Regions from separate parts of the Variovorax nitratireducens genome, predicted to be linked through region 1. Evidence: predicted binding sites of a transcription regulator. Region 1 holds the regulator's gene; the other holds the start of a gene.

The links. The regulator NrdR, encoded in region 1, represses ribonucleotide reductase genes. The targets are predictions, from matches to a motif close to CACNANATNTNGTG.
Region 2: the regulator NrdR is predicted to act here: its motif matches at 1,574-1,587, upstream of ACSFA8_RS02045 (ribonucleoside-diphosphate reductase subunit alpha).

What each region holds. Positions count from the first base shown of each region.
Region 1 covers NZ_JBPJZO010000004.1:150,624-155,003, reverse strand. Annotated here, with positions in the region: gene ACSFA8_RS12830 (transglycosylase SLT domain-containing protein) at 1-332, shown strand, start outside; ZMP/ZTP riboswitch at 350-470, shown strand; gene glyA (serine hydroxymethyltransferase) at 510-1,754, shown strand; gene nrdR (transcriptional regulator NrdR) at 1,786-2,229, shown strand; gene ACSFA8_RS12815 (GspH/FimT family pseudopilin) at 2,247-2,792, opposite strand; gene ACSFA8_RS12810 (type IV pilin protein) at 2,789-3,232, opposite strand; gene ACSFA8_RS12805 (pilus assembly protein) at 3,229-4,380, opposite strand, start outside.
Region 2 covers NZ_JBPJZO010000001.1:425,866-430,245, reverse strand. Annotated here, with positions in the region: gene ACSFA8_RS02055 (sigma-54-dependent transcriptional regulator) at 1-768, shown strand, start outside; gene ampD (1,6-anhydro-N-acetylmuramyl-L-alanine amidase AmpD) at 761-1,354, shown strand; gene ACSFA8_RS02045 (ribonucleoside-diphosphate reductase subunit alpha) at 1,713-4,380, shown strand, end outside.

The DNA.
Region 1 (4,380 bases):
AAAGCGCAGGCGGCACCCTGACTGCCTTCGACCCGGTGACCAATATGCGGGTCGGCGTCAAGGTGCTGCAGGAATGCATCGCGCGCGCCGGTTCCGTCGAAGGGGGGCTGCGCTACTACGTCGGCGCCGCGAACCTCGTCGACGACGGCGGGTACGCCGGTAAGGTGCTGGCCGAGCACGAGCGGCTGCGCCAGGTGGCTGGTGGCCGTGCCATTCCGGTGGCCCCGCCCGCCTTGCGTGTGCAGAATTCGCCGCGGCCGAACGAGCCCGCCAAGTCGGCGGAGCCAGCGGAGCCGGCGGGCGAAAAAGTGGCACTGCTGGGCAGCTCCTGAGCCGCCTCGGCTACACTCGCCGGGTACGCGACTGGCGATAGGCGCAACCCTTTTCAGGGACATGTGCTGACGTGGAATACCACTGGGAAGCGTGCCGCCCGACCTTCGGGCGTTCAGCCGTTCGCCTGGGCAGCCCTTGTTTGATTGAACAAGGACATTTGTCTTCAAAGGACTGCCATGTACCAACGCAACATCCTGGTCGAACAGACCGATCCCGAAGTGTGGGCCGCCATCCAGGCCGAAAACGCACGCCAGGAACAGCACATCGAACTGATCGCGAGTGAAAACTACGCGTCGCCGGCCGTCATGGCGGCGCAGGGTTCGCAACTCACCAACAAGTATGCCGAGGGTTACCCCGGCAAGCGCTACTACGGCGGCTGCGAGCACGTCGACGTGGCCGAGCAACTGGCGATCGACCGCGTCAAGCAGTTGTTCGGTGCCGATGCTGCCAACGTGCAACCGCATTGCGGCGCCTCAGCCAACGAGGCCGTGATGCTCGCCTTCCTGAAGCCCGGCGACACCATCATGGGCATGAGCCTGGCCGAAGGCGGCCACCTGACCCACGGCATGCCGCTCAACATGAGCGGCAAGTGGTTCAACGTGGTGAGCTATGGCCTGGACGCCAACGAAGCGATCGACTACGACGCAATGGAGCGCAAGGCACACGAGCACCTGCCCAAGCTCATCATCGCGGGCGCTTCGGCCTACTCGCTGCGAATCGACTTCGAGCGCTTTGCCAAGGTGGCGAAGGATGTCGGCGCGATCTTCATGGTGGACATCGCCCATTACGCAGGCCTGGTGGCCGCTGGCTGCTACCCGAACCCGGTGCCGTACGCCGACGTCGTGACCTCCACCACGCACAAGAGCCTGCGCGGCCCGCGCGGCGGCATCATCCTGATGAAGTCGCAGCACGAAAAGGCGATCAACAGCGCCATCTTCCCGGGCCTGCAAGGCGGCCCGCTGATGCACGTGATCGCGGCCAAGGCCGTGGCCTTCAAGGAAGCACTGACGCCCGAGTTCAAGAGCTACCAGCAGCAGGTGGTGAAGAACGCGCAAATCTTGGCCGATACCCTCACGCAGCGCGGCCTGCGCATCGTGAGCGGGCGCACCGAAAGCCACGTCATGCTGGTCGACCTGCGTTCCAAGGGCATCACCGGCAAGGAAGCCGAAGCGGTGCTGGGCAGCGCCCACATGACCATCAACAAGAACGCGATCCCGAACGACCCCGAAAAACCGATGGTCACCAGCGGCGTTCGCATCGGTACCCCGGCGATGACCACGCGCGGCTTCAAGGACGAGGAAGCCCGGGCGACCGCCAACCTGATCGCCGACGTGCTGGAAAATCCGCGCGACGAGTCGAATCTGGCCACCGTTCGCGCCAAGGTGCACGCCTTGACCAGCCGCTTCCCGGTCTACGGCTGAAGCCCGCCAACAATCCGGACGCGGCAACAGCATGAAGTGCCCGTTCTGCGGCCACCAGGAAACGCAGGTCGTCGAGACCCGCGTTTCCGAAGACGGCGACTTCGTGCGCAGGCGGCGTCAGTGCGGCGCCTGCGAGAAGCGCTTCACCACCTACGAACGCCCGGACGTCAACTTTCCAGTGGTGGTCAAGAAGGACGGCAGCCGCGCCGACTTCGATGCCAACAAGGTTCGCGCGTCGATGATGCTGGCGCTGCGCAAGCGCCCGGTGAGCATCGAACAGATCGATGGCGCCCTGCTGCGCATCGAACAAGAACTGCTGGCCAGCGGGCTGCGCGAGCTCGAGTCCAACAAGGTCGGCGAGCTCGTCATGCGGGAGCTCAAGAAGCTGGACAAGGTGGCTTACGTGCGATTTGCGTCGGTCTATCGCAGCTTTGAAGACGTGGACGAGTTCAGGCAATTGCTGCGGGATATCTGAGCCGCCAGCCGCAGCGGTCAGCCGCCAGCCGCGTTGCATTTCCCGAAACCGCAATCGCCCTTCCGATCCGGGTCGCAGGTCTTGGGACGCCCCGACATCGGGATCACGATGGCACTGCGTCGCCCCGTCTCGGCCTTCAGTGCCAGGCATCCTGCCTTGTAGCTGTTGCCTGCGCCCGAGAAGCCGTTTCCGTCATAGCTGACGAGCGTGTCGAACCCGTTGCTTAGCGTGGTGTCGACCGTCACCCCGCCACGGAGCGCGTCGAAGGTGCGCAGGGGCTGCGCGGCGCTGTCGCCTGCAACCCGCACTTTCCAGCCGCTGCCCCAGCCCTGCCCTTGCGGACTCACGGTGACGGTCTGCGAGCGCTTGATGGCTTCCGACCTGGCAAGGCTCAAGGCGGCGACGAAATCGCTGGTGGCGGACGCCAGTCGCTGGTTCTGCAGCAGGTCGCGAAAGCTGGGTACGGCGATGGCACCCAAGATCGCAACCAGGGCAATGACGACAAGCATTTCGATCGACGTGAAGCCGCGCGTGCGCAGGCTGGAGACGGCCGTCACCTTCATTGCCAGCACCTGGCCTTGTGGTCGCCTGTGCAACTCTTGACGCCTGTGCTGTCGATCCAGATCTCCTTCACCTGGGGATCCAGGTAGCCCTGCTTGAGGGTGGCCGTCAGCTTGATGCATGTCTTCGCGTCGGCCTGACCATCGCAAGGCGCCACAGCCAGGTCGTACTTGCTGCCGGCCGGCGTATCACCCGAATCGCTCTTGAACGGTTTGTCCGACTTGTAGTTTGCTGTCCGGGTGTAGAAGCGCTCCTGCTGCTGCATCTCCTGCATGAGGGCTGTGCGCGCTTCCGCCCGCCATCCCTTGCGCACGGAATCCATGAACGAGGGATAGGCGATCGCCGCCAGGATCGAAATGATGGCAACGACGATCATCAGTTCGATCAGCGTGAAGCCGCATGCCGCGCGATGCTGGCCGGATGCGGCATGGGAACGGCTCATTGCCTGAGATCCTTGTAGTTGATGACCTGACGCCAGTTCAAGCGACCGGCCACCTGGGACACCTTGCCGCCTTCGATCGGTCGCGTGATGGAAACGCCGGGGCCGTTGCCAGTGCCGGTGCCCAGATTGATCACCGCCACTTTCCTGGTTTCAGTTCGTCGTCCGAACGAATCGGTCGAAGTGAAGGCGCCCTCGCCTTCCTGAATGACGAGCGGCGAGGCGAGCAGCCCGATGGTCGACGGAATGCAGGTGCTGCCCACGGAAAGTCCCGACATCGCATTCACCCCGCAGCTGTGGCCGCCGCCGCCCGCGCCGCAGGCGTTCGGGTTCGGAATCAGCGTGTTGAAAAGGAGGAAGCCATCGCTGAGCAGCATGCGCGAGACTTGCCGCTCGCCGTTGTCGGTCGCTTGCGGCAGGTCGAAGTACCAGCCGCGGCGTTGCGCGGTCTTGCTGTCGTAGGGCCCGTAGACGAAGGCACTGCCGGCGATGGTGAACCGGCCCTGGTCGTCGGCCGTGACGGTGCGCGACTGAAGCTGGGTGCGCGCCTGATCCGCCGGAATTGCGGACCTGGTGTCGTAGACGCCATAGAGAGTCTGCACGCGCCGGCTGCCCAGGTCGTCGACCTCGACGAACTTTCCGGTGCCGAAGAGGACGATGGCGCCGCCATTCGGCCCGGCCCCCACTTCCGGTGCGATCGTGATCGGTTGCCGGTTCCCGTCGGCGTCTTTCGCCACCATCAAGGGTGCGCTCCCGAGCGGCAGTGCCGTGGCTTCACTCCATGGCGCACTCTTGCTGAAATCGAACTTCCACAAATTGCCCTGCGTATCGCCCGCGTACAGCAGGCGGGCCGTGTTGTCGGACGCGGCATGGTCGCCGACTGGCCCCAAGGCATTGGCCACGGCCGTGTCCGCGGGATTCGGCAGCACGATCTTGTAGTAGTTGCGGTTCCGCTCCCATGCGGCGGCGGGCGGCTTGTCCAGCGAGAGCAGGAAGAGCGCTGCGGCCTTCTTCGCGTTCCCGTTGTTGAAGCCGGAGGGGACGACGGCGAACCAGCGGTAGACGGCTGGCTTGCCGTCCCTGGCCACCGCAGTGCGGAACTTCATGATCCGCGGCGCTTGCGTCACGTAGCCCATGTCGGCATCGTCCTC
Region 2 (4,380 bases), on a different contig from region 1:
CGCGATGGCTACTTTCAGGCGGCGCGCGGCGGCACGCTGTTTCTCGACGAGATCGGCGACCTGCCGCTCGCGATGCAGTCCAAGCTGCTGCGTGCGATCCAGGAGCGCAGCGTCCGGCCGATCGGATCGACGCAGGAAGATGCGGTCGATGTGCGCATCGTCAGCGCAACGCACAAGGACTTGCACGCCGAAGTGCAGGCCAGCCGCTTCCGTCAGGATCTTTTTTACCGGCTCAACGTGATCGAGATCGCGGTGCCGGCATTGCGCGACCGGCGCGGGGACCTGCCCGCGCTGTGCGCGGCGCTGCTGGCGCGCATTGCGCGCGACGCCGGAATGCCGGTGCCGGTGTTGTCGGCCGACGTGATCGCGCAACTGGCCACGCAGCCGCTCGACGGCAATGTGCGCGAACTCGAGAATTTGCTGCACCGCGCAGTCGCGCTCAATGACGGCGACGAACTGCATCTGGACTTCACGGGCAGCAACGTGGCGCTGCTCGAGCCCACGCCGCCTGCCGCGGTGCCTGCCGGCCCTACGGCGCCGCGCGAAGCCGGCCCGAGCCGGCCCGCGATGCCGCCAGATCTGCAGACCTACCTCGACCAGCAGGAGCGCGAGATCCTCGTGCGTGCGTTGCAGGAAAGCGGTTTCAACCGCACCGCCGCAGCGGCACGGCTCGGCCTGAGCCTGCGCCAGATCCGCTACCGCATTGCGCGGCTCGGCATCAACACGCCGCAGGGCGACGACGGACTGGCCGGCAATCCGGATGAGTGAGGCGACGGACGCCGGTCTCTGGCAAGGCGGCTGGTATCGCTTCGCCCGCCGCCTCGCGTCGCCCAACTTCGGGCCCCGGCCCGACGCCGCGCAGGTCGACCTGATCGTGCTGCACTCGATCAGCCTGCCGCCCGGGCGCTATGGCGGCGACGAAGTGCAGCAGTTGTTCACCAACCGTCTCGACTGGGATGCCGATCCTTATTTCGACCAGATCCGCGGCATCGAGGTGTCCGCGCATTTCTATGTGCGGCGCGACGGCGCACTCTGGCAGTTCGTGAGCTGCGACGAACGCGCCTGGCATGCCGGTGCGTCGGCCTGGCGCGGACGTGCCAATTGCAACGATGACTCGATCGGCATCGAGCTGGAAGGGCTGGAGGGCCAGGCATTTGAACCGGCGCAGTATGAAACGCTGGTGAGCCTGTGTCCGGCGATCGGGCAACGCTATCCGATTGCGTACATCGCGGGCCACCAACACATCGCGCCGGGCCGCAAGCAGGATCCGGGCAGCGGATTTGACTGGCCGGCACTGCACGATCAGCTCGGCTGGGCCGGCGCGATGTTTCCCGACGGAGTCGTCCGGCGCTGAATTTTCTCAATCGCGGGCGCGAATGCGATGCCTGCCGGCAAATCACACGGCGCTCGATGCTGCAGGGCAACAGCCTAGCAACCATGCGGGCTGCGGGCTCGAAATGCCCGGCAACCCGCATCAGATCTCAGGCGTGGCACAGTTGTTCAGCAACGGCGCGCGCTGTGGCCGCGCAGCCTCCGAAGAGCCCGCCTTGTAACATGGCAGCCTCGTGAAAAACACTACATATAGTGGCTTGTGGCCCTTCCACACCCTAGATATAGTGTCTGCCTAGCTCAGACATATTCCGTTACACGCGCCCAGGCCCGCAGGCCTCCCGCGCCGCTCCCACAACAACAGTCGCTAAACAAGGACCCGAATGCAGACAGCACTGAACACCCCCGCCACGCCCCGTGCCGTGCCCTCCTCCCAATCCGCCGGCACCAGCCCGCGCGATACCGCAGGCTCGCCCGCCGGTGATGCCCTGGCGCACTACCAGATCATTCGCCGCAACGGCGCGGTGGTGCCCTTCGAGCCGAACAAGATCGCGATCGCGATGATGAAAGCCTTTCTGGCCGTGCACGGCACCCAGGGCGCGGCCTCGGCCAGCGTGCGCGAGACGGTCGATGGCCTGACCCAGGCGGTGGTGCGTGCGATGGTGCGTTCGCGTCCGGGCGGCGGCACTTTCCACATCGAAGATGTGCAGGATCAGGTCGAACTCGGCCTGATGCGCGGCGGCCACCACGAAATCGCGCGAGCCTACGTGCTCTACCGCGAACGCCGCACGCAAGAGCGCGCCAGGCAGGGCGCACAGGACACGCCCGTCGCGCCGGCGCTGCATGTGCTGGACCGTGGCGAACGCGTGGCGCTCGACCTGAACGAACTCAAGGGCCTGATCGAATCCGCCTGCGAAGGTCTGGGCGACAGCATCACGGCTGCGCCGATCCAGGCCGAGACGATGCGCAACCTGTACGACGGCGTGCCGCTCGACGAGGTCTACAAGGCCTCGATCCTGGCCGCCCGCACGTTGATCGAAAAAGACCCCGACTACACCTTCGCGACCGCGCGCCTGCTGCTGCACACGATCTTCAAGGAGATCATCGGCCGCGAAGTGATGCCGTCGGAACGCGCACAAACCTACGCCGACTACTTTCCGCAGTTCATCAAGAAGGGCGTCGACAACGAGTTGCTCGACGAGAAGCTGCTGCAGTACGACCTGCCCCGTCTGGCTGCCGCACTCAAGGCCGAACGCGACATGCAGTTCGACTACCTCGGCCTGCAAACGCTGTACGACCGCTACTTCCTGCACGTGCGCAAGGATCGCATCGAACTGCCGCAGGCCTTCTTCATGCGCGTTGCGATGGGCCTGTCGCTCGGTGAAATCGACCGCGAAGCCCGCGCCATCGAGTTCTATGAAGTGCTGTCGTCGTTCGACTTCATGTCGAGCACGCCGACCCTGTTCAACGCCGGCACCCTGCGTTCGCAGCTGTCGAGCTGCTACCTGACCACGGTGCCCGACGACCTCGACGGCATCTACGAATCGATCAAGGAAAACGCGCTGCTCTCGAAGTTTGCGGGCGGCCTGGGCAACGACTGGACCCGCGTACGCGCGCTCGGCAGCCACATCAAGGGCACCAACGGCGAGTCGCAGGGCGTCGTGCCCTTCCTCAAGGTAGTGAACGACACGGCCGTGGCCGTGAACCAGGGCGGCAAGCGCAAGGGCGCCGTCTGCACCTACCTCGAAAGCTGGCACCTCGACATCGAGGAGTTCCTGGAACTGCGCAAGAACACCGGCGACGACCGCCGCCGCACGCACGACATGAACACGGCCAACTGGATCCCCGACCTGTTCATGCGCCGCGTGATGGAAAAGGGCACCTGGACGCTGTTCTCACCCTCCAACGTGCCCGATCTGCATGACAAGTTCGGCGCCGACTTCGAAACCGCCTACGTCGCCTACGAAGAAAAGGCCGCCCGCGGCGAGATCAAGCCGAGCCGCACGCTCCAGGCCTCCGACCTGTGGCGCAAGATGCTCACGATGCTTTTCGAAACCGGGCATCCGTGGATCACGTTCAAGGATGCCTGCAACGTGCGCTCGCCGCAGCAGCACGCGGGCGTGGTGCACTCGTCGAACCTCTGTACCGAGATCACGCTCAACACCAGCGACACCGAAACCGCAGTCTGCAACCTCGGTTCCGTGAACCTGCTGCAGCATCTGAAGGACGGCAAGGTCGACCAGGAAAAGCTCAGGAAGACCATCTCGACCGCGATGCGCATGCTCGACAACGTGATCGACATCAACTACTACGCCGTGAAGAAGGCGCGCGATTCGAACCTGCGCCACCGCCCGGTCGGGCTCGGCCTGATGGGCTTCCAGGACGCGCTGTACGAACTGCGCATCCCCTACGCCTCGCAGGAAGCCGTGCAGTTCGCCGACGAGTCGATGGAAGCCATCTGCTACCACGCCTACTGGGCCTCGACCGACCTCGCCAAGGAGCGCGGCAAGTACTCGAGCTACAAGGGCTCGCTGTGGGACAAGGGGATCCTTCCGATCGACACGCTCGACCTGCTCGAGAAAGCACGCGGCGGCTACGTCGAGGTCGACCGGTCGGCCACGCTCGACTGGGATGCGCTGCGCAACAAGATCAAGGCCGACGGCATGCGCAATTCGAATTGCGTGGCCATCGCACCGACCGCGACCATCTCGAACATCATCGGCGTGGATGCCTCGATCGAGCCTTGCTTCGGCAACCTCTCGGTCAAGTCGAACCTGTCGGGCGAGTTCACAGTGATCAACCACTACCTGGTGCGCGACCTGAAACGCCTGGGCCTGTGGGACGACGTGATGGTGATGGATCTCAAGCACTTCGATGGCTCGCTGCGTCCGATCGACCGCGTGCCGCAAGATGTGAAGGCGCTCTACGCCACCGCGTTCGAAGTCGAGACCACCTGGCTGGTCGAAGCCGCGTCACGTCGCCAGAAGTGGATCGACCAGGCGCAGTCGCTCAACATCTACATGGCCGGCGCATCGGGCAAGAAGCTCGACG